3 regions of the Microbispora sp. NBRC 16548 genome follow, and region 3 is predicted to be linked to each of the others. Evidence: predicted binding sites of a transcription regulator. Region 3 holds the regulator's gene; each other region holds the start of a gene.
What was found. Region 3 encodes LexA, which represses DNA repair genes until DNA is damaged. Its sites were predicted from a motif close to TCGAACANNTGTTCGA; they were not measured.

Region 1 (10,048 bases), on a different contig from region 3:
CTCGCGTGGGCTGCGTTCAGTCCCAGCGGCTGATTTCGCCGACGGGGTAGGCCGCGAACGCGCCGCTTTCGGCGCCGGTCTTGAGACTGGTGAGGTAGGAGCCCCAGTTGGTGCTGCATCCGCTCATGAATTCGCCGGCTTGTTGCCAGCCGGCGTGGGTGAACAACAGCGTGGTGCCGCCATGGCCGCTGGGCCGGAGCGTGAAGGTGATCCGGGTGCCGATCCAGGTGCCGGGCCCGTCGGCGACCCGCCACACCACCTGGTCCGGGGTGTCGGTCAGGACCCGCATGACGGCGGCGGGCCGCTCGGCGTCGCCGAAGTAGACACCGAAGCTGGAGCCGACGGCGTGTTCGCCGGTGAGCGGCCGCCCCGTCCACCAGCGGGCGATGCCGTCGACACCGGCGATGAGGTCGTGCACCCGCTGCGGCGGGGCGTCGATGCTGATGCGGTGCAGGATGTCAGGCATTTGGGTCCTTTCGGTCAGGCCGAGACGAGCACGCCGGGCGGATCTGTCGGGCGGATCTGCAGCAGTGACGAACGGCCGGGCGCCGGACGGACACCACCGCTGGAAAAATCCGTCGGCGGCCGCTGTCCGTCCACGGCGACGCCGCTCGTCTGATACTTGACGCGATGTCGACCCCTGACCGGAGGACCCATGCAGTACGCGTTGCTGGCCTACAGCCCGGCGGAGACCACGGACCGGGCAACACGCCCGATTCCCGATGATCTCGCCCCCCTGCTCGACCGGCCGGAAGTCACCGGCTGGACGCGGCTCCACGCTGACGAGTCGGCGACGACGCTGCGCAACGACGAAGGACGGATGCTGCTGACCGACGGACCGTTCATCGACAGCAAGGAGTACCTCGCCGGCCTGATCCTGATCGAGGCCGACGACCTCGACGGGGCACTCGCCACCGCCGCGGAACTGCTCCGGACGACCAGGCCCGGCACCGCGATCGAGGTGCGGCCCATCCTCGACGGACGCTTCCGTGGCGCTTGACGCCGTCTTCCGCGACCAGTGGGGTCGCGTGCTGGCCACATTGGTCGGGATCCTCGGCGACATCGAACTGGCCGAGGACGCGGCCGCCGAAGCGTTCGCCATCGCCGCCGAACGCTGGCCACGCGACGGGGAACCGGCCAACCCCACCGGCTGGCTCATCACGACCGCACGCAACCGCGCCATCGACCACCTGCGCCGCCGGCAGGTCCTGGCCGACAAGACGAATCTGCTCACCCGCGACCTTGAGACCGGGCCACAGCCACGGGAGGTCATCATGGACGACGCCGCCACCATTCCGGACGAGCGGCTGGAGCTGATCTTCACCTGCTGTCACCCGGCGCTCGCCCTCGAGGCTCAGGTGGCGCTCACCCTGCGCACCCTCGGCGGCCTGTCCACCGACGAGATCGCGCTGGCGTTCCTCGTCCCGTTCGAGACCATGAGCAAACGACTGACCAGGACCAAACGCAAGATCCGTAACGCGGGCATCCCGTTCGCCGTGCCGCCCGATCACCGGCTGCCCGACAGGCTGGCGGCCGTCCTCGCCGTGGTCTATCTGATCTTCAATCAGGGCTGGGGCGGTGGCCGCGTCGACCTCACCGCGGAAGCGATCCACCTCGGCCGGGCGCTCGCCGGCCTGATGCCGGACGAACCTGAAGTGCTCGCGCTGCTGGCGCTGATGCTGCTGCACGACGCGCGCAAGGCGGCCCGCCTGCGCGACGGGCAGATCGTCCCCCTCGACGAGCAGGACCGCGCTCTGTGGGACGCGCGGCAGCTCGACGAGGGCCGAGCGCTGCTGCAGCGGGCCATGGCACGCGGGCGCACCGGGCCCTACCTGGTCCAGGGGGCCATCGCCGACCTCCACCTGCATGAGCCCCGCGACTGGCGGCAGATCGCCGCGCTGTACCAGACGCTCGCCCGGCAGACCCGCTCGTCGATCGTCGAGATGAACCGGGCCATCGCCGTGGCCGAGATCGACGGGCCCGAGGCCGGCCTGGCCATCCTCGACCGCCTCGACCTCGGCCACTACCGATACTTCCACTCCACCCGGGCCGAGTTCCTGCGTCGCGCCGGCCGCGACGCCGAGGCTCACCACGCCTATCGCCGGGCGCTCGATCTCGCGCAGACCGAGCCGGAACAGCGTTTCCTCGCCGACCGCCTGGCCGAGACCGCGTCCCCGTCCTGAGGAGCCCGGCTGCCCCGGCAGATGACGGGCACCATCAACCGATCACTCCCTGCGCGATCGGCGGGGAGGTGGGCGTGCTCGGCGAGGTTCGGAGGGCCGCTAAACCGGGAGAGCGGCGGCGTCGTGCCGCAGGGCCATGACCAGCAGGGTCGCGATCAACGTGGCGATGAGCAGCCAGCTCACCGCGATGATCACAGTGGAGCGGCCCGGCCGGCGGCGGCCCGCTCCTCGCCCCTGCCGCCCGCGCCCCGCACGGTGGTTGAACGACTCGAGCCTGGCCGCAAGCTTCGGATCCTCGTCGGTGAGGTGCCGCTCGATCATCGCCAGCATCCGCTCTTCGTCCTGCGACCAGGCCATCGCGCAACTCTCCCAGAACGCAAGGTATGTGCCGACGTTCTGCCCAACGATGAAGATCGTTAGCCGTTTCGAGGGCCGCGATTTACGACGCGTTGCACGTTGCGATCTCCATCGAACTTATGTTCTAATCGAAGGGTGCGATGGGACGGGCTGCGCCTCGACGTGGGCATGGACACGGAGAGCGGCGGGCGTGATGGCGAGCAGGGCGATACGACACCCCTGTTCGCCCGGTCGGCCGTGACGCGGACCTTCGACACCCCGGAGTTCCGGGGCGTCACCTTCTACGAGATCCACGCGCGGTCGATCATCAACCGGGTCCCCTCGGCCAGCCGGGTTCCGTTCGAGTGGACGATCAACCCCTACCGCGGCTGCACCCACGCGTGCACGTACTGCTTCGCCCGCAGGACGCACGAATACCTCGACCTGGACTCCGGGCGGGACTTCGACTCGAAGATCGTCGTGAAGGTCAACGCCGCCGACCTCGTACGCAGAGAGCTCGCGGCCCCCCGGTGGGGCGGGCATCCCATCGCGATGGGGACCAACGTCGACTGCTACCAGCGGGCCGAGGGCCGCTACCGGCTGATGCCGGGCATCCTCGCGGCCCTGCGGGACGCCCGCAACCCGTTCTCGATCCTCACCAAGGGCTCACTGATCCTGCGCGACCTCGGGCTGCTCACCGAGGCGGCAGAGGTGACCGACGTCAGCACGGCCGTCTCGATCGGGTTCACCGACGAGTCACTGTGGCGGGCCGTCGAGCCGGGCACCCCCTCGCCACGCAAACGACTGGAGGTGTGCGCCACCCTGAACGAGCACGGCATCCCGTGCGGCGTGCTCATGGCGCCTATCCTCCCCTATCTCTGCGACTCCCCGCGAGCTCTGGAGACAACCGTGCGCCGCATCGCCGAGACCGGCGCGACGCACATCACACCGATCGTGCTCCACCTGCGGCCGGGCGCGCGCGAGTGGTTCATGGCCTGGCTGTCGCGAGAGCACCCCCGGCTCGTCCCCCGTTATCTGGAGCTGTACGGCCGGGGTGCCTACGCCCCCAAGGCCTACCAGGAACGGATCGGACAGGCCGTGCGCGCGCTCGCCCGCGAGCACGGCATCGGCCGGTCGGCCCCGCGCGGCGATCGAGCGTCGGGGGCGCGCGGCGCCCGTGTCGGGCAACGGCCCGGCGAGCCACCGGTCCCCCAGCCCGCGCCGGCCGCGACGCCCGAACAGCTCACGCTCCTTTAGGCGTCCGCCGGCAGGTGCGGCTGCTCCTGCTCGGCCGCGGGACCGACCGGGCCGTCAGGTGTCGCCGGGGGGCGGGGGCTCGGCGAAGGCGCCGGCGGATGCGGCGAGGGTGGCGGTTCTGGCCGCCTGGCCGGGCAGGTCCGGGTCGGGTGGCGTGCGGAGAAGCACCAGCTGGTGATACAGGGGCGCGGTGGCGGCGACGAGCAGTCGCCGAGCGTCGGTGCGCGGTGGGAGTTCGGCGCGCTCGACGGCACGGCGGACGATGACCTCGCAGCGGGCGTACCGATCCTCCCAGAGCCGTCGTTGGGCGTGGTCGGCCTGATCGGAGCGGAACGAGGCGGCGATCAGAGCCGCCACGATCGGCGGCTCCGCGGTGAGCGCGTCCTGGATCTCGTGGTTCAGCGCCGCCAGGTCGCCCTCCAGGGAGCCGGTGTCCGGGGGCTGCCAGGCGTCGTCGCCCGCCGCGTCCAGGACGTCGGCGAGCAGCCCGCCGACGTCTCCCCAGCGCCGGTACACCGTCGCGCGATGCACACCCGCACGGGCGGCGACGCCGTCCACGGTGAGCCCGTCATAACCGCGCTCTCCGAGCTCGGCGAGCATCGCGTCGAGCACCTGCCTGCGGATACGGGCGGTGCGTCCGCCGGGGCGGCGCCGGGGCGACGGCACGGGCCGGGCGCCCTCCGGTTGTGGTGCTGAAGAAGTCATCGCTGGTGGTCCGGTTGCTCGGTGAGACGACGTCGTGGCAGGATCTTAACGCACCAACTGTCGCACTAATGGCGTCATCGATGCTCTTGCGGAGCGTTCGCCAGGAAGGAACCGACGCGTGATGCCGGCTGTGCCCGCCGACCCGACCGTGCTGCATCCGATGCCCGGGCAACCGCGGGTGGTGCTGCTGAAACCGCTGATCACCTCACCGCTGATCGAGGTCGGAGAGTTCTCCTACTACGACGATCCGGACGATCCGACCGCGTTCGAGACTCGCAACGTGCTGTACCACTACGGGCCGGAGAAACTCGTCATCGGGAAGTTCTGCGCGCTGGGCGAGGGCGTGCGGTTCATCATGAACGGCGCCAACCATCGCATGGACGGCCCCTCGACGTTCCCCTTCCCGATCATGGGCGGTTCCTGGGCCGAGCACTTCGACCTCATCACCGGCCTACCCGGGCGGGGCGACACCGTGGTGGGCAACGACGTGTGGCTCGGATACCGGTCCATGGTGATGCCCGGCGTGCGCATCGGCCACGGAGCGATCATCGCCTCCGGGTCCGTCGTCGTCGACGACGTCCCCGACTACGGCATCGCCGGCGGCAACCCCGCCAGGCTCATCCGCCGCCGCTACGGCGACGCGGACATCGAGCGCCTCCTCGCACTGGCTTGGTGGGACTGGCCGCTCCAGCACATCACCGAACACCTCCGCACGATCATGTCCGGAAGCATCGACGACCTGGAGAACGCGGCGCCGGCGCCTTCGCACCCGTAATCCGACTCTTCACGCTTCCAGCACCTCGGAATCGAGCCACCAGCATGCCTTCCTCGTCCCCCCACAACCCGTTCGCCGACTGGCTTCGCGCCCATGCCGTTCCGCTCGCCCACCTCGACCCGGAGGCGCCGCTCGACGACCTGGAGCCGCTGCGCGACATCGTGGGCGGCGCGCGCGTCGTCGCGGTCGGCGAGCACTCCCACTTCATCGACGAGTTCGCACGCGTGCGCCGGCGCATCCTGCGGTTCCTGGTCGAACGCTGCGGATTCACCGTCCTGGCCTTCGAACACGGCTTCAGCGAAGGCTTCCCCATCGACGCCTGGGCCCAGGGGAAGGGCGCGGACGACGACCTGGCGGCCCACCTCGCCGCGGCGATCCCCTTGGGAGTCGACGAGCCGTTGCGCTGGATCCGCCGGCACAACCGCACAGCCGCACATCCGGTGCGCTTCGCCGGCATCGACATCCCCGCGGCCGGCGGGTCCCTGCTCCCCGCACTCGTCCCGATCGCCGACTACCTGCGCCAGATCGATCCCGAAACTCTGCCGATGATCCAGGCGGCGATCCGGATCGCCGAATCGTTCGCCGGCGGCTCCGGGGCGGTGGCCGCGCCCGCGTGGGCGCGCCTGGACACCGCCGAACAGGACGCCCTCAGTGCGATCCTGATGCGCCTGCTCATCCGGTTCCGCGCCGTCGAACCGCTGTACGTCTCCCGCGGCGACCAGGACAGCTATGACATCGCCCTGCGTCGCCTCGAAGGGGCCTGCCACGGCGACTACACCTTCCGCGCCATGGCCGGCCTTTTCGCCGGAAGCGGCCTGACCGCCGACACCTCGGCCCGCGACGTCTACATGGCCGGGTCGGTCCTGTGGCATCTGGAGCGCTTCGAACCTGGGACCCGGGTCGTGCTGGCGGCCCACAACGCCCACATCCAGAAGGTGCCGATCTCCTTCGACGGTCACCTCACGGGGCTGCCGATGGGACAGCACCTGCGCAGCGCCCTCGGCGACGAGTACTTCGCCCTCGGCCTGACGAGCACCACCGGACACACACCCGAGATGCGCCGCGACGAGAAGACGCCCTTCGGTTTCACCGTCGACGACATCACGCTGGAGCCGGCAGAACCCGGAAGCGTCGAAGCCGCCTTCGCCGACGCCGGCCTCGGGCTCGGCATCGCCGATCTCCGCCGGGCACGCCGCGAGACGGCCGACGGCGCCGGCCCCGACCGGATCCGGATGCAGAGCGTCTACGTGCATACCCCCGTGCTCGACGCGTTCGACGGCATCCTCAACACGCCGGTCTCCACCGTCGCCGGCGACGTCCAGATCTGAGGACCCCGGCCTCCGCTGATCAACCTTGGCGGGGCCAAGGGCTCGCGGCTCCTATGACAGAAGCAACGGAACGACTCACCCATGGTCTTCACCCAGGCCGAACTCGACTATCTGGCCACGCAGCGCATCGGGCGGCTGGCCACCGTCTCACCGGACGGGCAATCACGCCGACCAAGATCGTAACCTGGGGGCTGGACGGGCCGCGAGCGAGCCGTACGGTGTGACGCCACCGGCCGTTCCGATCCTCCTCGCGAGTGTGTAGCCCCGGACGCGTGTCCGTGCGGATACGATCGGCGGCCGTGGAGGACGACGCCGAGGACTTCGTCCGCGCGCACACCGGGCTCGCGGCCGTGCCGTACGTGCCGGAGATACGGCTGCGCCTGATCACGCCCGGCGCCGGGCCGGATGCCGTGCCGGACGCGGGCGGGGACGACCGTGTGTACGAGCTGTGGGAGCGCGCCGGGCGGCTGCCCTTCTGGGCCTGCCCCTGGGCCGGCGGGCAGGCGCTGGCCCGCCACGTGCTCGACCACCCCGAGATCGTGCGGGGCCGCACCGTCCTCGACCTCGCCAGCGGCTCGGGCCTGGTCGCGGTCGCCGCGGCGCTGGCCGGAGCCGCCCTGGTCGTCGCCAACGACGTCGACCCGTACGCGCTGGCGGCCGTCAGCGTGAACGCCCGCGCCAACGGCGTCGCGGTGCGGATCGCCGGTGGCGACCTGCTCGACGGGACGCCGTCCCAGCAGGTCGTGCTGGCCGGGGACGTCTACTACGAGGAGCCGCTGGCCCGGCGGGTCACCCCGTTCCTGTCCCGGGCCGGCGGCGAGGTCCTTATCGGGGTGCCCGACCGCGCCTGCTCCTATCTCCCTGAAGGCGTGTTCGAGCAGGTCGGGGTGCATCAGGTGCCCGCCTTCCTGGAGGACGCCCCCAGCAAACGGACGACCATATATCGGCTTTCCAAGCACTGTGTGACCTAGTTCACAACAACGGAACAACTGCCGGTTACGTCATAGGGAAAGGGGATCTTCGTCTGACACGAAACGGGGCGTGACTGTGTCTTCTCTTCACCGCAGGGTGGCCAGGAAAGCGGCCAGGGCGGTCGTACGGGCGCTGGAGGCCCGTGACCGGCAGCGTGCCCGCTCGGCACCGCCGCCCGACGGTCACGAGATCCGCATCCTGCTGCTGCACGCCAACGGCATGGGCGGCACGATCCGCACGGTCTTCAACCTCGCCGGATATCTGGCGCGCACCCACGATGTCGAGATCGTGAGCGTCGTGCGGGAACGCGAGGAGCCCTTCCTCCCCGTTCCTCCCGGAGTGCGCGTCCGCTACCTCGACGACCGGCTGCCCCGCCGCAAGGGCCTGCTGTCGCGGTTCCCGAGCAGGCTGGTGCCGAAGGACGAGGCGGCCTACCACTGGTTCACCCTGCGCACCGACCTCAAGCTGGTCCGCTACATTCGCTCCCGCCGCAGGGGCGTCCTCATCGGGACCCGGCCCGGCCTGAACCTGATCGCCGCCCGCTTCGCACCCCCGGAGATCATCACGGTCGCCCAGGAGCACGGGAACCTGTCCTCGCACCAACCGCTGGTGCGCAAGCAGATCATCCGCAGGTATGCCAGGCACGACGCGGTCGTCACCCTCACGCAGGCCGACCTGCGCGCCTACGAGCGGTCCTTCGAGAAGGCGCGCAGGGACCTGCCGGCCGTGCTGGCGCAGGTGCCCAACGCGACGCCCCGCCTGAACGGCGGCGTCTCACCGGTCACCGCGAAGACCGTCGTCACCGTGGGCCGCCTGACCTGGGGCAAGGGCTACGACCTGCTCATCCGCGCGTGGGCGCACGTGGCGGCGCGGCACCCGGACTGGACGCTGCGGATCTACGGCGGCGGCCCCCGGCAGGAGAAGCTCCAGGCGTCGATCGACAAGCGCGGGCTCTCCGAGCGGGTGTTCCTCGAAGGCCCGGTCGAGGACGTCGGTGCCGTCCTCGCGGACGCCTCGATGTTCGTGCTGAGCTCCCGCCACGAGGGCATGCCGATGGTCATCCTCGAGGCGATGAGCAAGGGCGTCCCCGTCGTCAGCTACGACTGCCCGACCGGCCCCAAGGAGATGATCACCCACGGCCACGACGGCCTGCTGGTGAAGCCGGAGAAGATCCATGCGATGGCCGACGCCATCTGCACGCTCATCGAGGACGAGGACCTGCGCCGCCAGATGGGCGCCAACGCGCTGAAGACGGCCGCGCGCCACGACCTCGACGTCATCGGCGCCCGGTGGGAGGACCTGCTGTCCGGCCTGGTGGCCCGGCGGCGCGGTCACGCGCCCGGCGACCCGCTCGCGTACGGGTCGGCCGAGGCGGGCGAACAGGACGCCGGGGAACGGCCGGGCCCTCTCGGCGCCGCCGCGCTCGACGTCGGCCGTACGCCTGACGGACGGACGGCACGCCTCAGCCAGAACGCGTGAACCACCGGCGAGGGGCCGCCTCACGGGCGATCCGGACGACCGTCCGGAGCACCACCGGCGGCACCACCCACCGCACCGGGCCCACGGTCACAGGAAAATGCCGCCGGAGACCTCGACGCGCTGACCGGTGATCCAACGGCTCTCCTCGGCGAGCAGGGCACCGATCGCGCCTCCGACGTCGGCGGGCTCCCCCACCCGTCCCAGCGCCGTCTGCGACGCGAGCATGGCGCGGAAGCCCTCGTCGTCCCGCATGACGCCGCCCGCGAAGTCGGTGCCGACCGGGCCGGGGGCGACGGTGTTGACCGTGATGCCGCGCGGCCCGAGTTCCTTGGCGAGGTATCGCGTCAGCACCTCCACCGCGCCCTTCACCGACGCGTACGCCGCCTGCCCCACGCTCGCGAACCTGGTCAGCCCGGTCGACAGGTTGACGATCCGGCCACCGTCCGCGATGAGGGGCAGCAACTTCTGCGTGAGGAAGAAGACGCCCTTGAAGTGCACGTCGGTCAGGGCGTCGAACTCGCTCTCGGTCGTGTCGGCGAACGCCGCGCTGACCGCGATGCCGGCGTTGTTGACGAGGTAGTCGAACTCGTCCCGGTCCCACCGCTCGCGCAGGGTGCGGCGCAACTCGTCCGCGAAGCCGTCGAACCCGGCCACCGCCGCGGTGTCCAGCGACAGCGCCGCCGCGGTGCGGCCGAGCCGGGTCAGGGACTCGACGACCTCCTCGGCCTGGTCCTTGCCGGTCCGATAGGTGACGACGACGTCGACGCCGCGCTCGGCGAGGGCGAGGGCCGTGGCACGTCCGAGGCCCCGGTTGCCGCCGGTGATGAGGGCGATTCGCTGAGAGGTCATGATCGAAGCTCCTGGTCATCGGGGACACGGCCCCCGGCGGGGCCGTCACGCCCAGTTCACCGGGCCGCGCGCCGGGCTGCCACGGCCCACTTATCCACGGCCAACGCAGCCACGGCCGACGCAGCCGGGGCCCGCGTATCCGGGGATCGGCAGGCCGTGGATAC
Region 2 (10,048 bases), on a different contig from region 3:
GGCCGAGCACGGGCAGGCCGGGGTCGTAGGCCCGCACGGCCGCGACCACCGCGGCGGCCTGCGCCTCGTGGTGCACGATCGCGTTGTAGAGCGCGCCGTGCGGCTTGACGTACCTGACCCTGGTGCCCGCCACCCGCGCGAAGGCGTCCAGAGCGCCGATCTGGTAGATGACGTCGTCGGCGAGTTCGACGGGCGGCACGTCGACGAAGCGCCGCCCGAAGCCCGCCAGGTCGCGGTAGCCGACCTGGGCGCCGATCACCACGCCGCGCGCGGCCGCGGTCTCGCAGGTGCGCCGCATGATCACCGGATCTCCCGCGTGGAACCCGCAGGCGACGTTGGCGCTCGTGACGATCGACAGCAGCGCGTCGTCGTCGCCGAGCGTCCACTGGCCGAAGCCCTCGCCCAGGTCGGAGTTGAGGTCGATGCACATGGTCGGGTAGGGCACGTCAGCTCCAGAGCGCGCTGATCCCACTGAGGGAGTTCCAGCCGAGGTAGATGGTCAGCGCCCAGGCGAGCACACCGATGCCGAGCAGCCAGACAGGGTAGCGGTACCCGCCCATGAGATCACGACGGCGTGCGGCGACCCAGAGGATCACCGCCAGACCGACGGGCAGGATGAGGCCGTTGAGTGCTCCGGCGAGGATCAGGAGGTTGGCCGGAGCCTTGCCGAGGAGGAGGAAGACCGCGGTCGAGACCACGATGAAGGCCACCGTGATCCACGAGCGGTAGCGGTCCGTCCGGGGCGAGAAGCTGGCGAGGAACGACACCGACGTGTACGAGGCGCCGATGACCGAGGTGATGGCCGCGGCCCACAGGACGACTCCGAACAACCTCAGGCCCAGCTCGCCCGCCGCGCTCAGGAAGATGTCGGCGGCCGGGTTCGCCGAGTCCGCGGCGAGCCGGAATCCTCCGGCCACCACGCCGAGCGAGGCGAGGAAGAGGATCACCCGCATGACTCCGGTGACGAGGATGCCGGTGACCGAGCCGCGGGTTATCTGCCCGGCGTTCCGCGGCCCGGTCACGCCCGCGTCGATGAGCCGGTGCGCCCCCGCGTAGGTGATGTAACCCCCGACCGTGCCGCCGATCAGCGTCGTGACGGCGAGGAAGTCGACCGTGTCCGGCAGGACCGTCTGCCGCAGGGCCTCGCCCACCGGCGGGTGGGAGACGATCGCCACGTACAGCGTCAGCGCCACCATCACGACGCCGAGGACGACGACGATCCGGTCGACGGCCACCCCGGCCCGCCTGCTGAGGAAGATGGCGACGGCGATCAGGGCGGACACCGTGCCACCGATCTTGACGTCGATCCCCGCGAGGGCGTTCAGGCCGAGCGCCGCGCCGCCGACGTTGCCGATGTTGAACACCAGGCCGCCGAAGGCCACGAGGACGGCCAGGAGATATCCCGAACCGGGCAGCACCCGGTTGCCCAGCGTCTGGGCGCGCATCCCCGAGACGCCGATCACCCGCCAGACGTTCAGCTGGACGGCGATGTCGACGAGGATCGAAGCGACGATCACGAACGCGAACGCCGCGCCGAGCCGCGCCGTGAACGTCGTCGTCTGAGTGATGAAGCCGGGGCCGATGGCACTTGTGGCCATGAGGAACATCGCGCCGAGCAGCGCCGAGCGCCGCCCTCCGCTCGTGATGCCCGCGGATGAAGCCGTCTGGGTGTCGGGGGGTCGGTTCATGCGAGACTCCTTTGCTCACCTCCCCTGGAAGTTAGAGGATTGTTCAACGATTCATCAAGACTCTTGTAGGTTACTTCTCCGCTACAACCGGGTGTGATCGCGCGAAGCCCGATGGTGATCGCTGGATTCCGGCGACGTCCCGCGGCCTAAGCTGGGAGTGATCGGGCGGTCGAGAAGGGGTTGCGGCGATGACGGCTATGGCGGACTGGGCGGCACGGTTGAGCGCGGCTCGGCCGGTGCTCGATCGGGCCAGCGCCGCCGAACTGGTCGCCGACGTCCTGCGGGAGAACGTCATCGACGGCTCCCTGCCCCCGGGCACCCGCCTGTCGGAGGAGACGATCGGCAACCTGCTCGGCGTCTCCCGCAACACGCTCCGAGAGGCGTTCAGGCTGCTGTCGCACGAGAACCTGCTGGTGCACGAGCTGCACCGCGGTGTCTTCGTCCGCAAGCTCGCCGCGGCCGACGTGGCGGACATCTACGCGATGCGGCGCATCCTCGAGACGGCGGGCGTACGGGCGGTCGTCACGGCCCCGCCCGAGGCCGTGGGCGAGGTGCGGCGCCACGTCGAGGAGGGTCAGACGGCGGCGGAGAACGGCGACTGGGCGGCCGTCGGCACCGCGAACATGTGGTTCCACCGCGCGATCGCCGCGCTGCTCGCCAGTCCCCGTGTGGACAAGACCATGGCGCGCCTGCTCGCCGAGCTGCGGCTGGCCTTCCACGTGATGGGCGAGCTCAGGACCTTCCACGAGCCCTATCTGGAAGACAACGCGCGCATCGCCACGCTGCTGATCGACGGCGACCACGAGCGGGCCGAGCGGGAGCTGCTCGCGTACTTCGACACCGCGGAGGCCCAGCTGCTGGCCGCCTACGCGGAACGCGCCGTCTGAGCCCAGGGGGCACGGCCGGCAGGCGGGCTCGGCAGAACCGGATGCCGGCCCGCCGCGTCCTACGGATATGCGGATGCGGATTCTGGGTGTGACGGCGGCGCTGGCCGCGATGGTGCTGCCGGCGGCGTGCGCGTCGACCACGCCTCGCGATCTCGAGACCTGGAACGAGACCGACGCCGCGGCCGCCACGGCCACCGCGCGGGAGCGGCCTTCGCCCTCCTGTCTGACCGGCTTGCCCACGCCGGAACCGAGCCCGGTCCGGGGCGGCGGGTGGCGCGTCGCCTACTACGACTACCGTGACCGCATCACCGGCCTGGCCGTGACCCGCGAGGGGACCGTGTGGGCGGCCGGCACGCGCGTGCCCGAGCCGTGCGGGCCCGAGACGAACGCGCCGCTGCTGCTGCGCGGGGACGGCGGGCGGTGGCGCGAGGCTCCGGCCCCGCCGCTGTCCGAGCCGCGCGCCGTGGCCGCCTCCTCCGACCGCGACGTGTGGCTGTTTGGCGAGAAGACCGCCGCGCGCTGGAACGGGCGGAGGTGGACCGCGGCGCCGAGCCCGGGCGCGGAGCCGAAGCGGGTGCACGCGGCGGCCCCCGGCGACGTCTGGGCGATCCTCAACGCGAACTTCCTTGACGGGGCAGGGGGAGCCGAGGAGCCCTGGAGCTCCTGGTCGGATCTGCGGCACTGGGACGGCACGGGCTGGCGCACGGCACGGCCGCCGCTGGTCGTCAAGGGCGTGGACGGCCTGCCCGGCGGTGAGGTCTGGGCGGCCGGTTCCAGCCGTGGCCGGGCCGCCGTCGCCCGATGGAACGGCTGGTCTTGGAGCACGGTCCCGCTCCCCGCGGTCCCCGCGCTACACCGGGGGCAGCTCTCCGAGCTCGTGGACCTCGCGGTGGACGAGTCGGGCGGAGTGGCGGCCGTCGGCTGGGTCGCATGGGTCTGCGGCACCGAGGAGGAGGACGTGACCTACTGCGGCCGCACGCTGTTCCTGCGGCGGGAGAACGGACGGTGGAGCTACAGCCTGCCTGGCGAGCCCGAGCTCGACCCCCACCTGCGGCTGGAGGCCGACGGCCGGGGCGGGTTCTGGCTGTTCTACGCGAAGAACGAGTGGAGCACGGCGTTCGGTCACCTGTCGGGCGGCCAGTGGACGCACGGGACGTTTCCGGCGGGTCCGCTCGGGCACACCCGGGTGGCGGCCGTCGTCAGGGGGCCGGGGACGGCGCGCGTCTGGGCGGCGGTGGCGGACGCCACCGAACGAGAGGAGCCGCCCTACCGGGGCGGCGGGATCTGGCTCGGCGAGTGATCCGCCGGCGGACGCGCTTCCTGGGGTTTTGTTCCCGGAAACGGGCCGTGCCGACTTGCGTTCACTCCGCTGGGAACGTATGTTCGAAGTAGCGGCGATTCTGCCCGAATCATCCGCCCGTCTTCCCCCGGGTGGCCACGAAGCCACAGGGAGAAGGAGTCTTGAGCAGACTTTACGGCGATCCGATCGAGGTGTGGGTCCGGGGCGGGCACCCTGCTCAGTTCGTCTGGCGTGACCGGCTCTACACCGTCCGCGAGATCCAGGACCACTGGGTGGTCGCCAGGGAATGGTGGAAGACCTCGGACGCCGATCCCGGCGAGCGGCGTTTCTGGCGAGTGGGGGCCGCGGCCGGCAAGGAGGTCGGGACCTATGAACTGCGCTTCGACACCGCCAGCGGCGGCTGGCTCCTGCTGAGGGCCTGGGACTGATGGGAACGCTCCAGCTCCCCACGACGACCGGGGGACGGGCCGCTGGAGGACGGACCGGGGGACGGACGGGGGCGCGCCTATGACGCACGCCTTCGCCCACCTGCACGTGGCGTCCGCCTTCTCGCTGCGGTACGGCACCGCGTTCCCGGCCGCCCTCGTCCGGCGGGCCGCCGAGCACGGCATGGACACGCTGGCGCTGACCGACCGCGACGGCCTCTACGGCGCGATCAAGCACGTCATCGCCTGCCATGAGCAGGGCGTCCGCCCGGTCGTCGGGGTCGATCTCGCCCTCGACCAAGGTTCTTCCACGTCGGACGACCTGTTCGGAGGCGGCCTGCCGTCCGGCCGCCGCACCGGGCACGGGCACGGGCACGGGCGTGGCCGGGGGACGGCGGCCGAGCCGGCGCGGGTCGTCGTACTCGCGCGCTCGGACGGCTGGGCCTCGCTGTGCCGCCTGGTCACGGCCGCCCACCAGGTGGGGGAGCGCGGCGCGCCGTACGTCACGCCGGGGATGGTGGCCGAGCACGCGACCGGCCCGGACGGCGGGCCGCGGCTGACCGTGCTGCTCGGGCCCCGCTCGGGCGTCGGCCGCGCGGTGGCCGAGCGGCGCGACGACCAGGCCAGGGCCCTGCTGGCCGCCTGGCGCGCGGTGGTCCCCGACCTGGTCGTCGAGGTGTCCGACCTGTACGGCTACCGCGACGCGAACACCGCCGCCCGCATGATCGGGCTGGCCGACTCGATGGGCGTGCCGGTCGTGCTGACCAACGCGGTCCGCTACCTGGACGCCGCCGATCACCAGATCGGCAACGTGCTCGACGCGGCGCGCAAGCTGGTGCCCCTCGACGGGCGGCACCTCGACGACCCCACGGCTCACGCGTACCTGAAGGACGGCGCCGAGATGGCGCGGGTGGCCGCGCGGATCTGCGGCGGCGACACCGGCCGGGCCGCGCGGCTGCTGGCCGAGACGCGCCGCGTGGCCGGCAGGTGCGTGCTCGACCCCGTCGAGGTCGTGCCCCTGCTCGAACCCGAGCGGCCCCGGCTCCACCTGCCCGAGGTCGGCGAGGACCCGGTGCCCCTGCTGCGGCGCCGCTGCGAGGAGGGGCTGGCCCGGCGGGGCCTGGAGCGCTCGGCCGAAGCCCGCGACCGGCTCGCCGCCGAACTCCGCGTCATCGAGAAGAAGCGGCTGTCGGGCTATTTCACGTCCGTCGCCGGCATCACGGACATGATCCGGACGATGGGCGTGCGGTGCGCGATCCGCGGCTCGGGGGCGGGCAGCCTGGTCAACTACCTGATCGGCATCGGTGAGGTGGATCCGCTCGAACACGGCCTGCTGATGGAGCGCTTCCTGTCGGAGGGCCGCAAGGGCCTGCCCGACATCGACATCGACGTGGAGTCGGCCCGCCGCCTCGACTGCTACCGCGCGATCCTCGACAGGTACGGCGAGGAGCGGGTGGCCTGCGTGTCGATGATGGAGACCTACCGCGCCCGCAGCGCGATCAGGGACGTCGGCGCCGCCATGGGCCTGCCGCCGCACGAGATCGACGTCATCGCCAAGGCGTTCCCGCAGGTGCGGGCCAGGCAGATCAGGGCCGCGCTGTCCGACCTGCCGGAGCTGCGCGACAGCGGGCTCAACGACCGGTCGCTGGAGACCGTGTTCCGCCTGGCGGAGCGGCTCGACGGGCTGCCCCGGCACATCGCGCTGCACCCCTGCGGCGTGCTGATCGGCAACTCCACGCTGCGCGACCGCACGCCGGTCGAGCGCAGCCTGCTGGAGTTCCCGATGTCGCAGTTCGACAAGGACGACGTCGAGGAGGCGGGCCTGCTCAAGCTCGACGTGCTCGGCGTGCGCATGCAGTCCGCCCTGGCGTACGCCCTCCAGGAGGTCGAGCGGGTCGAGGGGCGGCGGATCGACCTGGACGCCGTCCCGCGCGACGACCGGGAGACCTACGACATGATCCGCCTCAGCCGCACGATCGGCTGCTTCCAGATCGAGTCGCCGGGGCAGCGCGAACTGGTCGCGAAGCTGGAGCCGCGCACGATGCACGACCTGATCGTGGACATCTCGCTGTTCCGCCCGGGACCGGTCAACTCCGACATGGTCACGCCCTATCTGGAGACCAGGCACGGCTTCCGTGAGGCGCGCTACCCGCACGAGTCGCTGCGCGACGCGCTCAGGGAGACCAACGGGGTGGTCGTCTTCCACGAGCAGGTCATGAAGGTCATCGACATCATGACCGGTTCGGGGCTGTCGGAGGCCGACCGGGCCCGCCGCGCCCTCGGGACGCCGGAGGGCCGCGAGGCCGTACGCGCCTGGTTCGTGCCGCTCGCCAGGGGGAACGGCTACGCCCCCGACGTCGTCGAGCGGGCGTGGAAGGTGCTCGACGCGTTCGGCGGGTTCGGGTTCTGCAAGGCGCACGCGGCGGCGTTCGCGCTGCCCACCTACCAGTCGGCCTGGCTGAAGCGGCACCACACGGCCGCGTTCCTCGCGGGCGTGCTCACCCACGACCCCGGCATGTACCCGAGCCGGGTCATCCTCGACGAGGCCCGCCAGTGCGGGGTGGACGTCCTGCCCCTCGACGTCAACCGCTCGGGGAAGACCTGGCTGGTCGAGCGTACGGGTCCGGTGGAGGGCGGTCCCGGGGAGTTCGGCCGCGGGTACGGCCTGCGGGTGCCGTTCTCGGCCGTCCGGGGGGTGAGCGAGGCCGAGGTGGACCGCATGGTCGCGGCCCGGCCCTACACCTCGCTGGCCGACTTCTGGGAGCGGGCCCGGCCCTCACGACCGATCACCGAACGGATCGTGGAGGTCGGCGGGTTCGACGCGCTGCACGGCCTGCGGCCGGGGGAGCCGCGCTGGCGGCCGGGACGGCTGACCAGGCGCGACCTGATCGCCCAGGTCGGCGCGCTCGACCGCGGCTCTCCCGTGGGTGCGGCCGGGCAGCTTCCGATGGGGTTCACCGATCGGGTCACGCCAGGCGAACTGCCGGAGATGACCGAGGCCGAGGCCGTCGAGGCCGAGCTGGAGATCCTCGGCATGGACGTGAGCCACCACGTCATGGACTTCTACCGCGACCTGCTCGACGCGCTCGGCGTGACGCGGGCCAGGGATCTGGTCCGGCAGCGCAACGGTGCGGAGATCCTGGTCGCGGGAGTGAAGGTCGCCACCCAGACGCCCGCCGTGCGGTCGGGACAGCGGGTCATCTTCACCACCCTGGACGACTCCACCGGCCCGATCGACCTGACGTTCTTCGAGTCGGTGCAGGCGCACACGGCCGCGACCGTGTTCGGGTCGTGGCTGCTCGCCGCCAGGGGAGTGGTGCGGCGCACCGGGGCCAGGGCGGTCTCGCTGCGCGCCGTCCACTGCTGGAACCTCGCCGACCTCGACCGCGTGTGGCGCGACCAGGGACTCGACGCCGTACGCGCCGTGATCAGCGAGGTCCCCGCGCCCGGCGCGGGGGTGGGCGGACGGCCCATCGAGTACGGCAACGGCTTCCGGGTGTCGCCCTACTCCGACAACGGCGCCCCGCCGGCCGTACGCGAGGGGCGGTTCCCCGGCCATCCGTCCGCGCCCCAGCGGCGGCTCTGGCACGCCAGCTCCGGCAGTTCGGGACCGCCGCCCGGCCGGTGATCCTCCCCGCCGCCGTCCGTGAGGGCGGCTGCCTGGCTACCCACCGATGCCGTATCAGGGGTGCCGGACGAAGGCATGCCGGACGGCCGTTCGCCGTGGCCGAGGCGGACCTGCGGCCGGACGGCGGGCCGCGCCGCCCGCTTCCGTCCGGCGCCGGTGTGCCGGGCGGTGACCTCGTGGACGGCCGAGGCGCACAGGAGCGCCGCGACGGCGACCGCGGCGGCCTGTGGCGTGCCGAGGCCGGTCAGCCCGTCCCGGGCCCGGTCGGCGAACACCAGCCCGAGCGCGGCCAGCCAGCTCACCCACCAGCAGGCGAGGACGATCAGCCACCGCGTCCGGTCCCAGCCGCCGTACGGCTCGCTCCGCATGGTGCCGCCGCTTCGCACGATGCCGCTTCGCGCGGGGCCACCGCTTCGACGGGTGCGGCCCGCCGGGCCCTCGCGCCAGGCCAGGTCGGCGAGGAACGGCGGGACCACGAGGTTGACTCCGGGCACGAGGCACGCCGCCACGAGCGCGACGGGCGGCGTGGCCGGGCGCACCCGCCGCAGCCAGGACAGGTAGGCGGCGGCGCACGCCACGGTGGCGCCGATCATCACCAGGACCAGCACGGCGAACGCCGTCGCCGCGCCGCTGACGGTCCGGGCGGCGGGAGAGGCGGGATCGCCGCCGAAGGCCGCGATCTGCGTGGCCAGCCGCCTGCCCCGGGTCTCCTCGAACACGGCGAGCGCGGCCACCGAGACGACCTGGGCGGCGAGGGCCGCGTACACGCCGGCGGCCGCCCGGCTCACCGCTGACGACGTGGACCGCATGTGTTCTCCCCCCGCGCCGGGTGTGTGACCTGCCTCACTCTTATCCCGTCCGCGATCGCGCTAATCCGGTCCGGGACCACCCGGCGGGGAAGGATGGTTCAGGGCATTTGCGGCTTTTCTTCAGCTCGTACCTGATTCGGTGTCACTGGGAGAGTTTTGAGACGGAGTCCATAACTGGTGTGCAGCGGCATGTGCGCGCGGACTCGCCCCACGAAATCCTCGAACATGCCCGCGTATCGGTCGTCGGATCCGCGAATCTCGCGCTCGCGCCGGACGAACGGCTCTACGGCGTCCCACGCCCTGCTCGCGCGATATCCGATCAGCGGGACGACGAGACTTTCGGCCGCCATTTTCTTGTAGACGAAGTAGCCGAATCCGCTGAAGTACCCGATCACCTTGTTGACGGCGATCCTCGCCTCGTCCGGCAGGGCTGAGCAGCCGATCTCCGGGTCGTGCTCGGCCCGGAGGCGTCCCAGGACGTAGGCCTCGGCGCGCTGCCATTCCGTCGACCGGAATTCTTGAAAAAGCTCGACCAGAACGGGGAGCTGATTCGAGTGCCGCATCATCGTCGTCTGCCGCAGGGCCGTGATGACGGACACGACGAGCGCGAGCAGGGAGACCGCCAACGCGGCGATATCGGACAGGTCCATCGATCTCCTCGGTGATATTCGGGACCCTTCATCCGATGCCAACGCCCGGGTTCTCCGAATGGTTCGCTCATTTCCGGAAAACGCTCGACGGGACGTTTCGGCGGGCGTCGAAACGCCGGGGGTCTAGCCTGCGCGGCACATCCCCTCGCACCCCGGAGGCCGCACATGACCGACACCCCGCTGACCGACGACCGCGAGCCCGCGCGGGTCGTGACCGAGATGATCGACCACGTTCTCCGCCTGGCGGCGACCTGGACCGCCTGGGACGGCCGTCCGGTGCCGTCGGGCGACCGGATCTACACCCCGCACAAGGCGATCCGCCGGGTGGCCGACCATCTCGTGGACCACCTGGCGGAGGTCGAGGACCGGCTGGCCGGTCGCATGCCCCTGCCGGACCACTGGCACGCGTCGATGATCACTACTGCGGCCGACCTCGCCCCGTTCACCGAGCAGGACCTCGACGAGGCCCGCAGCAGGCTCACCCGGCTCGCCCGGATCTGGACGGCCCGCCTGGAGGTGCTGACCCCGGAGCAGCTCGACCACTCGCCGGGGGAGGGCTGGACGCTCCGCCAGGTCGCCTTCCACCTCGGCGGGTCGGATTACTACGCCGACGCGGTGGGCGACCTGTCCGGTTGATATCCGTTGCCACGCGAGCACTTCT
Region 3 (10,048 bases):
CGTCCCCGAGTCCACCTGGATCAGCGACTGGAAGTCGCTGGCCCAGCACTACGCCGGCAACACCACCGTCATCGGGGCCGACCTGCACAACGAGCCGCACGCCGACGGCACCAACCCGAACGCGACCGGCTCCTGCTGGGGCTGCGGCGACGAGTCGCGCGACTGGCGCCTGGCGGCCGAGCGCGCGGGCAACGCCATCCTGTCCGTGCAGCCCAACTGGCTGATCTTCGTGGAGGGCGTGAGCTGCCCGAGCGGCGGCCTGTCCAACGTCTGGGACAACGACACCAGCAACGACGAGGACTGCGGCTGGTGGGGCGGCAACCTCACCAAGGCGGGCCAGTACCCGGTGCGGCTGAACGTGGCCAACCGGCTCGTCTACTCGCCCCACGAGTACGCCACGTCGGTCTACCACCAGGCGTGGTTCGACGACCCGTCGTACCCGGCGAACATGCCGGCCATCTGGGACAAGTACTTCGGCTACCTGTACAAGCAGAACATCGCGCCGATCATGGTGGGCGAGTTCGGCACCACGCTCGCCAGCAACATCGACAAGATCTGGCTCCAGGAGCTCATGAAGTACATGGGCAGCGGGGTGAACGGCATGTCGTTCACCTACTGGTCGTGGAACCCCAACTCGGGTGACACGGGCGGCATCCTGAAGGACGACTGGGCGACGGTCGACCAGGCCAAGCAGAGCATCATCTCGCCCTACCTGATCCCGCCGACCGGTGGCGGCAACCCGACGCCGCCGGTGTCGCCCTCGGCCTCGCCGAGCGTGTCGCCGTCGGCCTCTCCGTCGGCCTCTCCGTCGGCTTCTCCGTCGGCTTCTCCGTCGGCCTCGCCGTCGGCGTCCCCGTCGGTGTCTCCGTCCGCGTCTCCCTCGTCGCCGGGCGGGAAGACCTGCACGGCCACGTACAAGGTCGTCAACCAGTACTCCGGCGGCTTCCAGGGTGAGGTCACGGTCAAGGCGGGTTCCTCGGCCATCTCGGCCTGGACCGTGAAGTGGGCCTTCCCGAACGGCCAGAGCATCAGCCAGCTCTGGAACGGCACGCTCAGCGCGAGCGGGTCGAACGTCACGGTGACGAACCTGTCCTACAACGGCGCGCTGGGTGCCGGGGCCTCGACCACCTTCGGCTTCAACGGCAGCTGGTCGGGCACCAACGGCGTTCCTTCGCCGGTGAGCTGCACCGCCTCCTGACGGCGGACCGAACACGGCACAGCACAAGCCCGGCGCTCTCGTGAGCGCCGGGCTTGTCCCTGTGCGGCGTCCGGAACCGGCGAGCCGCTGCTGCTACAGCTTGCGCAGGACGGCCGTGACCTTGCCGAGCACGGTGGCCTCGTCACCGGGGATCGGCTCGTAGTTGGGGTTGTGCGGCACCAGCCACACGTGCCCGTCCTTGCGCTTGAACGTCTTCACGGTGGCCTCGCCGTCGATCATGGCGGCCACGATGTCGCCGTTGTCGGCGACCGGCTGCTGCCGCACCACGACCCAGTCGCCGTCGGCGATGGCGGCCTCGATCATCGAGTCGCCGGAGACCTGGAGCAGGAACAGCGTGCCCTCGCCCACGAGCTGCTTGGGCAGCGCGAACACGTCCTCGATGCTCTGCTCGGCGAGGATGGGACCACCGGCCGCGATGCGGCCGACCAGCGGCACGTAGGCTGCGGTGGGCCGGTTGAATCCGGCCTCCTCCTCGGAGGTGGCGTCCGGGTCCACCCACAGCACCGGCTCGCCCGGCAGCCGGACCTCCAGGGCCCGGGGCCGATGCGGATCACGCCGGAGGTAGCCCTTACGCTGGAGCGCCGTGAGCTGGTGCGACACGCTGGAGGTGCTGGTCAGCTGGACCGCTTCCCCGATCTCCCGCATGGAGGGCGGATAGCCGCGCTGCTGGACCGAGTCGCGGATCACCTCGAGGATCTTCCGCTGCCTGGGGGTGAGGCCAAGCGAGTCGCGCCTGCGAACCGCGAGGTCGCTGACGCCATCCGCTTGCTCACTTCGGTCACTCACGATGCCACCTCTCAATCCGTGTTCCTCATGTCGCACAGAGCGACCGTACCGCGATTCAAGATCACCGTCAAACAATTGTTCGATATCCAGCGAAATCGCCGATCTCGCCGTCCGTCTCATCGTACGGGAGTTCGATCGATCCCGTGTTCGATTTACCCGATCTTCTCTGGCTGTAGTACGCCCAGGTCAGAAGCCGTACGGAAATCAGCAGGGAAAGGCGCGTAAAGGGCCTATTCCGCGACGGGCGGGGCTGTCGATGCGGCCGTGACTGGAGGCGCGACACGCGCGCCGAGCAGGCACTTCCTCACTCGGGGCCGGTTCGACTTGCGTTCAAGGTCGGGCGCTCCTACGGTTGGACCACAACATCTAGTAGTCACATCGGTGTAAGTTCACCACACCTTGTGTTCCGGGATGTGCGTTCTGGGAGGCGATGAAGTGCACTGTCCGTTCTGTCGCCACCCGGACACCCGGGTCGTGGACAGCCGTGCGGCCGAGGACGGGGCGGCGATCCGCCGCCGGCGCACCTGCCCCGAGTGCGGGCGCAGGTTCACCACGCAGGAGACCGTACTGCTGATGGTGAGCAAGCGCAGCGGGGTCACCGAGCCGTTCTCCCGGGAGAAGGTCATCGCCGGCGTGCGGCGGGCCTGCCAGGGACGCCCGGTCGGCGAGGACTCCCTCGCCCAGCTCGGGCAGCGCGTCGAGGAGAGCATCCGGGGCACCGGCGCGGCCGAGATCGCCTCGCACGAGGTGGGCCTGGCCATCCTGGGCCCGCTCCGCGACCTCGACGAGGTGGCCTACCTGCGCTTCGCGTCGGTCTACCGCAGCTTCGAGACGCTGGCGGACTTCGAGGCGGAGATCGAGCGGCTCCGCGCGGCCCACAGCACGGTGGGCGAGGAGTAGGCGCCTTCCGGGGGACCGGGACGAGGCGGGCGGCGGCGCGCGACGGCGCGGCGCGACGATGTGGTTATAACGAGCGTGGTCGGAGAAGGGGCTCCATCGGGCCCTGGGAGGGGGAAGTCATGACGGAGACCGTGAGCGGCACCGTGTCGGGTGCGGGGGGCCGGCCGGGCAAGCGCCCGCGCAAGGGCCTGAAGATGAAGCGCATCTTCACCACCCCCGGTGTCCACCCGTACGACGAGGTCCGCTGGGAGCGGCGCGACGTCGTGATGACGAACTGGCGGGACGGCTCGGTCAACTTCGAGCAGCACGGCGTGGAGTTCCCCGACTTCTGGTCGGTCAACGCGGCCAACATCGTCACCACCAAGTACTTCCGGGGGGCGGTGGGCACCCCGCAGCGCGAGTCGAGCCTCAAGCAGCTCGTCGACCGGGTCGTGGGCGTCTACACCAGGACCGGCGTCGAGAACGGCTACTTCGCCTCCGAGGAGGACGCGGAGATCTTCGACCACGAGCTCAAGCACGCGCTGATCCACCAGACCTTCAGCTTCAACTCCCCGGTGTGGTTCAACGTCGGCACCCGCTCGCCCCAGCAGGTGAGCGCCTGCTTCATCCTGGCCGTGGACGACACGATGGAGTCGATCCTCGACTGGTACAAGGAAGAGGGCGTGATCTTCAAGGGCGGCTCGGGCTCGGGGGTCAACCTCTCCCGCATCCGATCGTCCAAGGAGCTGCTGTCCAGCGGTGGCACGGCCAGCGGCCCGGTCTCCTTCATGCGCGGCGCCGACGCCTCCGCCGGCACCATCAAGTCGGGCGGCGCCACCCGCAGGGCGGCCAAGATGGTCGTCCTCGACGTGGACCACCCCGACATCGAGGAGTTCATCGAGACCAAGGCGCGCGAGGAGGACAAGATCCGCGCGCTGCGCGACGCCGGGTTCGACATGGACCTCGGCGGCAAGGACATCGTGTCCGTCCAGTACCAGAACGCCAACAACTCGGTGCGGGTCTCGGACGAGTTCATGCGGGCCGTCGAGGACGGCGGGCAGTTCGGCCTGCGGGGCCGGCTGACCGGCGAGGTCATCGAGGAGGTCGAGGCGCGGTCGCTGTTCCGCAAGATGGCCAAGGCCGCCTGGGAGTGCGCCGACCCCGGCCTGCAGTACGACGACACGATCAACGACTGGCACACCTGCCCCGAGACCGGGCGGATCACGGCCAGCAACCCCTGCTCGGAGTACGTCCACCTGGACAACTCCTCGTGCAACCTCGCGTCGATCAACCTGCTGAAGTTCCTGCGTGACGACGACTCCTTCGACGTCGCGACCTTCGTGAAGATCACCGAGCTGATCATCACCGCGATGGACATCTCGATCACCTTCGCCGACTTCCCGACGCAGAAGATCGCCGAGACCACCCGGGCGTACCGCCAGCTCGGCATCGGCTACGCCAACCTGGGCGCGCTGCTCATGGCGACCGGGCACGCGTACGACTCCGACGGCGGCCGGGCCATCGCGGCCGGGATCACCTCGCTGATGACCGCCGTGTCCTACCGCCGCTCGGCAGAGCTCGCCGGGATCGTCGGCCCATACGACGGCTACCAGCGCAACGCCGAGCCGCACAAGCGGGTCATGCGCAAGCACGCCGCGGCCAACGACGACCTGCGCACCCTCGACGACATGGACAAGGGCCTGCACACAGAGGCCACCCGGCAGTGGCAGGAGTGCCTCAGGCTCGGCGAGAAGAACGGCTACCGCAACGCCCAGGCGTCGCTGCTCGCCCCGACCGGCACCATCGGCCTGATGATGGACTGCGACACCACCGGCATCGAGCCCGACCTGGCGCTGGTGAAGTTCAAGAAGCTCGTCGGCGGCGGCTCGATGCAGATCGTCAACCAGACGATCCCGCGGGCGCTGCGCCGGCTCGGCTACCTCGAGGAGCAGGTCGAGGCCATCGTCGAGTACATCGCCGAGCACGGCCACGTCGTGGACGCCCCCGGCCTGCGGCCGGAGCACTACGAGGTGTTCGACTGCGCGATGGGCGAGCGGGCCATCGCCCCGATGGGCCACGTCCGGATGATGGCGGCCGTCCAGCCGTTCCTGTCCGGCGCGATCTCCAAGACCGTGAACCTGCCCGAGTCGGCCACGGTGGACGACATCGAGCAGGTCTACCTGGAGGGCTGGAAGCTCGGCCTCAAGGCCCTGGCCGTCTACCGCGACAACTGCAAGGTCGGCCAGCCGCTGTCGATCGCCAAGAAGACCTCCGAGGAGGCGCCCGCCGCGGAGATCGCCGAGAAGGAGCCGGTCGTCCAGGTCGTGGAGGTCGCGCGGCCGACCAGGCGGCGGATGCCGAACCAGCGGCCGAGCACCACCACCCGCTTCACCGTGGGCGGCGCCAAGGGCTACATGACCGCCTCGTCCTACCCCGACGACGGCCTGGGCGAGGTCTTCCTCAAGATGTCCAAGCAGGGCAGCACGCTCGCGGGCGTGATGGACGCCTTCTCCGTGGCGATCTCGATCGGCCTCCAGTACGGCGTGCCGCTCGACACGTACGTGCAGAAGTTCGTCAACATGCGCTTCGAGCCGGCGGGCATGACCGACGACCCCGACGTCCGGATGGCGCAGTCCGTGATGGACTACATCTTCCGGCGGCTCGCGCTCGATTACCTGCCGTACGAGGACCGGGCGGCCCTGGGCATCTTCTCCGCCTCCGAGCGGGCCGCGCAGCAGCGCGGCGAGGACCCGGCCGCGCTCCAGGACGTGGACACCGCCGCCCTGGCGCAGTCGGCGCCCATCGAGAGCGGGAAGTCCGCGCCGATCGAGAAGGCGCAGCCCGCGCCCGTCGAGGCCAAGCCCGCCGAGGGGCCGTCCGCCGGGCAGGTCGTGCCGGTGGCGGTGCCGGAGCCGCGCCGGGTCGGCGCATCGCTGGAGAGCCACCAGGGCCGTACGGCGGACGCGCCGCTGTGCATGACCTGCGGCACCAAGATGCGCCCGGCCGGCAGCTGCTACGTCTGCGAGGGCTGCGGCAGCACCAGCGGCTGCAGCTGAGCCAGGCGATCGCGCGTGATCTCTCCATGACGGATGCCTCCCACCCGGGTTCGGGTGGGAGGCATCCGTCGATCCAGACTGTCGTGCCTCCGCGCGATCGTTCTCGGGAACCTCAGACCGTAGCGGTCACGCGGTCCAGATGGTCGGTGATGACCGCGGTGAACGCGGCGGGGTCCTCGAACGGCAGGCCGTGCCCGCCGGGGACCGTCACGAGGTCCGCGTGCGGGATCAGCCGGCGGAGCCCGCGCTGGTGGTGCGGCGGCACGATCCGGTCGTCGGCGCTGGAGACGATCAGCGTCGGCGCGGACACGCGTGGCAGCAGTTCCGTGATGTCGACGGAGATGTCGGCCAGAGCCTGCCTGGCGAACCCCTCCTCCGTCCCGTCGAGAGAGGCCGTGAACGCGGCGGTGGCCTGCTCGAAGTCCTCCGGCGAGCGGGCGCGCAGCGTGGCGTCGCCCATCGCGGTCACCTGGAGCAGCCGGGCGAGCAGTTCCCTGTCGGTGCGCACCAGGCGGATCCACAGGTCCATCTGGAAGGCCATCCACGGGTCGGTCCTGGCCCATCCGGCGTGCGCGGTCAGCGACAGCACCTTCTCCGGCCGGGTGCCGGCCGCAGCCAGCGCCACGACGGCGCCGAGCGAGTGGCCGACCAGGTGGAATTGCTCCAGATCGGCGTGCCCGGCCGCGCCGAGCACCTGGGCGACCAGATCCTCCACGTGGATCGGGCCGCCTCCGTCGACGGTGGCGCCCGAGCCGGACAGGTCGGGGGCGACCACGGTGAAGCGATCGGCGACGGCATCGATGAGCGGGGCCCAGTTGGTCTCGCCGGTGGCGCCGGTGCCGTGGACGAGCACGAGGCCGGGCCCGGCTCCGGCGACGAGATAGTTGACGGTGCCGGAGCCGACGGTGACGACAGGCATGATCGTTCCTTTCACGTGGTGACCCGCGCGGGTTCGCGGACGGACATCAGGAGACCGACGGCGAGCGCGCCGGCCAGGGACAGGAGGGTCAGCAGCCACAGGGCGGTGTGCAGGGCGTCCGCGTAGCCGGCGCTCGCCAGGCGGGCGAACTCCAGCCGCCCGGCCCCCGCCGGCGCGGCGCCCGCGATGTCGCCCTGCAGCAGGCGGGAGGTCACCCGGGCCGCCCGCGCCTCGCCGTACCGGCCGGTCAGACTCGCCCGGGTCAGCGCGGACAGCACGGCGCCGAGCACGGCGATGGCGACGACCTCGCCGGTGATGCGGGCCGTGTTGAACAGCCCTGCCGCCATGCCGGCCCGCGCGGGCTCGACGGAGGAGACCGCCGCCCCGTCGACCACGGCCAGCGACACGCCGAAACCCGTCCCGATCAGCAGCAACGGCACGGCGAGCCGCGCCGGGCCCGATCCGGCGGCACCGCCGGGTGCGTCCACCCGAGAGCCGGCCCCTCGATCACGCCGAAGGTGAAGGCGGTGAGCGCGAGGGTGAAGGCGGCCGCGCCGCCCCAGTCCATGGGGCCGTCCAGGGCGGCGCGCGACTCGTCCAGTAACGCGCTCAGTGGCAGCACCGGCAGCAGCGCGATCCCGGCCGCCGCGAACAGGCTGCGCCATCCGACGGCGCCTACCAGTGTTCCGGCGATCACCGGGCCGAAGGCAAGCCCCAGGCCGAGCGTGGTGCCGAACCAGGCGAACGCCCTGGTCCTGCCGGGGCCCGCGGAGTAGGCGTGCGCGAGCAGCGCGGTGCCGCCGGTGGTGGCCGCGGCGGCGCCTGCGCCCGCGAGCGCCCTGGCCGCGATCAGTACGCCGATGTCCGGGGCGGCGGCGGCCAGGAGCATCGACGCCGTGAACACGCCGGCGCCGAGGGCGAACATCCTGCGCCGCCCGATCCGGTCGGCCAGCGCCCCGGTGCTCGCCATGAACGCGGCGAAGGTGAGGAAGAAGGCGTTGACCACCCACTGGGTGGCGTCCAGCCCGGCGCGCAGGTCCGCGCCGATGTCGCCGAGCGCCTCGGCGGTGCCCGTGGCGGTCACCGGGACGAGCAGCACCGCGGCGCAGACCACGGAGAGGGACGGCGCCCGCCGTCGTGGGCCAGGACAATCCGCGGGCATCGAGACTATCCAATTCCTGATAACCATAAGAACTCTGATTGACATCAGAGGATGGATTAATAGCGGAAGGCCTGTCAAACCGGTGGTAGGGTCCGCATGTCAGAGCCCTGACGGCGCGGGGAGCGTGATGATGGGAGCCGAGGAGGCGAGGATCGCCGAGGCGGTGGCGTGGCGGCCCGGCAACGCCATCAAGCGCGCAGAACAGGCGCTGATCGCGGAGAAGAGCCGCGTGCTGCGGCCGTTCGGGCTGACCGTCCCGCAGTACGCGGCGATGTACGCGCTGTCGCTCGCGCCCGGCATCTCGGGGGCGAAGCTGGCACGGTTCTGCTCGGTCACCCCGCAGAGCATGACGACCGTGCTCAAGACGCTGGAGTCGCGTGGGCTGGTGGAGCGGCGTCCCTCCAGCGATCACGCCCAGGTGCTCGTCACCCGGCTCACCCGCGCCGGGCAGGCGCTGCTGCGCAAGGCCGACGCGGCGGCCGTGGCCGTGGAGCGCAGGCTGGTGGAGGAGTTCACGCCCGAAGAGGCCGACCGGCTACGGGACCTCCTCGAACGGGCCGTCGTCGTCCTGCAGGACACGCCGGCAGGGGAATGAGGCCGGGGACGGCTGTGTTGCCGCAACCATGGTCATCGGATTCATCGGCAGCGGGAAGATCGGCGGCACCCTGGCGAAGCTGGCGGTCGACGCCGGGCACTCGGTGGTGCTGAGCAACTCCCGCGGGCCGGACACGCTCTCCGAGCTCGTGGCCCGGCTGGGCCCGGACGCACGCGCCGCCACCGCGGCCGAGGCCGCGGAAGCGGGCGACATCGTGGTCGTGACGATCCCCTTCGCGCGGTACCGGGAGGTCCCCGTTCGCCCGCTCGACGGGAAGATCGTCATCGACACGAACAACTACTACTTCGAGCGGGACGGTCACTTCCCCGAGATCGACGCGGGCGAGACCACCGACAGCCAGGTGCTGGCCGCGCACGTGCCGGGAGCCCGCGTCGTCAAGGCGTTCAACTCCATCTATTACGTCCACCTCGCCGAGCAGGGCCTGCCCGCGGGTACGGCCGACCGGCGGGCGCTGCCCATCGCCGGTGACGACGCCGAGGCCAAGAAGACGGTCGCCGAACTGATCGACTCCTTCGGCTTCGACGTGGTCGACGCGGGCCCGCTCGCGGAGGGGCGGCGCTTCCAGCGGGACAAGCCCGCCTACAACGTCCGCCTGACGACCGGCGAGTTGCGCGACGCCCTCGCGCGGGGCTGACCGGTCAGGCGGGGGCGCCGATGGGGACGACCGTCTGGCGGGTGCCGGTCTCGGCGGAGCGGCGGACCGCGTCGAGCAGACCGTGCAGGCGCAGGCCGTGCGCGAAGTCCGGCACCCGCCCTCCGCCCGTCCGGAGGTCGGCGGCGAGCGCGGCGTAGAGCTCGGCGACGTTGCGCGCGTCGCCCGCCACCCCGGGCACTCGGACGTACTCCTCGGGAACCGGCAGCTCCTTCCACGCGCCGCCCGCCGTCCCGTAGAGGCTTAGCTCACTGATCTGCACGCCGTACGGACTGCCGGGGCCGGTGGACACGAGGGAGAGGTCTCCCTCCGTGCCGGAGATCTCGATCCGCGTGCCCGGCTCGGTGACCTTGCCGCTGTGGAGGTGCAGGGAGACCACCGCGCCGCTCGTCATGGTGGCGGAGAGCAGGAGCTGGTCGGGGGCGTCGGCCTCGATCGTCTCGCCGCTCTCCTCGATGACGTACTTCCCCCGCTGGACGGAGAGGGTGGCGGACAGCGAACCGACGCCGCCCAGGAGATGCTCCACGACGTCGAGCGTGTGCCCGCCCACGACCTCGAGCAGCCCGGCCGCCCCGGCACGGGTGACCGTGTACGCCGACCAGGCCGGCAGCCTTCCGCTCGCGCCCTTGCCGACCGCCGAGTGGACGTTCGCCGAGGTGACCCGGCCCACCGCGCCGTCCCGGAGCAGGTCGCGGGCGTAGGCCACGGCGGGGGCGAACCGGCCCTGCAGCCCGAGCGCGTGCCGCACGCCGGCCGTAC

Region 1: QSK36_RS32210 (Rv2578c family radical SAM protein) is a predicted target of LexA. The motif match lies at 2,652-2,667, and genes of this name have one in related genera.
Region 2: QSK36_RS33700 (DUF6504 family protein) is a predicted target of LexA. The motif match lies at 3,947-3,962, and genes of this name have one in related genera.

The regions. Positions count from the first base shown of each region.
Region 1 is NZ_BSSF01000014.1:24,359-34,406, forward strand. It holds gene QSK36_RS32190 (SRPBCC family protein) at 17-466, opposite strand; gene QSK36_RS32195 (YciI family protein) at 656-1,000, shown strand; gene QSK36_RS32200 (RNA polymerase sigma factor) at 990-2,183, shown strand; gene QSK36_RS32205 (DUF3040 domain-containing protein) at 2,283-2,540, opposite strand; gene QSK36_RS32210 (Rv2578c family radical SAM protein) at 2,676-3,776, shown strand; gene QSK36_RS32215 (TetR/AcrR family transcriptional regulator) at 3,831-4,481, opposite strand; gene QSK36_RS32220 (CatB-related O-acetyltransferase) at 4,603-5,256, shown strand; gene QSK36_RS32225 (erythromycin esterase family protein) at 5,301-6,584, shown strand; gene QSK36_RS32230 (class I SAM-dependent methyltransferase) at 6,884-7,555, shown strand; gene QSK36_RS32235 (glycosyltransferase family 4 protein) at 7,632-9,035, shown strand; gene QSK36_RS32240 (SDR family NAD(P)-dependent oxidoreductase) at 9,123-9,884, opposite strand.
Region 2 is NZ_BSSF01000015.1:82,936-92,983, reverse strand. It holds gene QSK36_RS33720 (LamB/YcsF family protein) at 1-430, opposite strand, end outside; gene QSK36_RS33715 (NRAMP family divalent metal transporter) at 447-1,688, opposite strand; gene QSK36_RS33710 (GntR family transcriptional regulator) at 1,877-2,575, shown strand; gene QSK36_RS33705 (hypothetical protein) at 2,649-3,875, shown strand; gene QSK36_RS33700 (DUF6504 family protein) at 4,037-4,303, shown strand; gene QSK36_RS33695 (DNA polymerase III subunit alpha) at 4,383-7,928, shown strand; gene QSK36_RS33690 (DUF4760 domain-containing protein) at 8,836-9,387, opposite strand; gene QSK36_RS33685 (hypothetical protein) at 9,553-10,023, shown strand.
Region 3 is NZ_BSSF01000001.1:118,658-128,705, forward strand. It holds gene QSK36_RS00555 (cellulase family glycosylhydrolase) at 1-1,198, shown strand, start outside; gene lexA (transcriptional repressor LexA) at 1,292-2,008, opposite strand; gene nrdR (transcriptional regulator NrdR) at 2,441-2,905, shown strand; gene QSK36_RS00570 (vitamin B12-dependent ribonucleotide reductase) at 3,025-5,940, shown strand; gene QSK36_RS00575 (alpha/beta fold hydrolase) at 6,053-6,859, opposite strand; gene QSK36_RS00580 (MFS transporter) at 6,871-7,347, opposite strand; gene QSK36_RS00585 (MFS transporter) at 7,284-7,973, opposite strand; gene QSK36_RS00590 (MarR family winged helix-turn-helix transcriptional regulator) at 8,149-8,616, shown strand; gene QSK36_RS00595 (NADPH-dependent F420 reductase) at 8,645-9,271, shown strand; gene QSK36_RS00600 (Gfo/Idh/MocA family protein) at 9,276-10,048, opposite strand, start outside.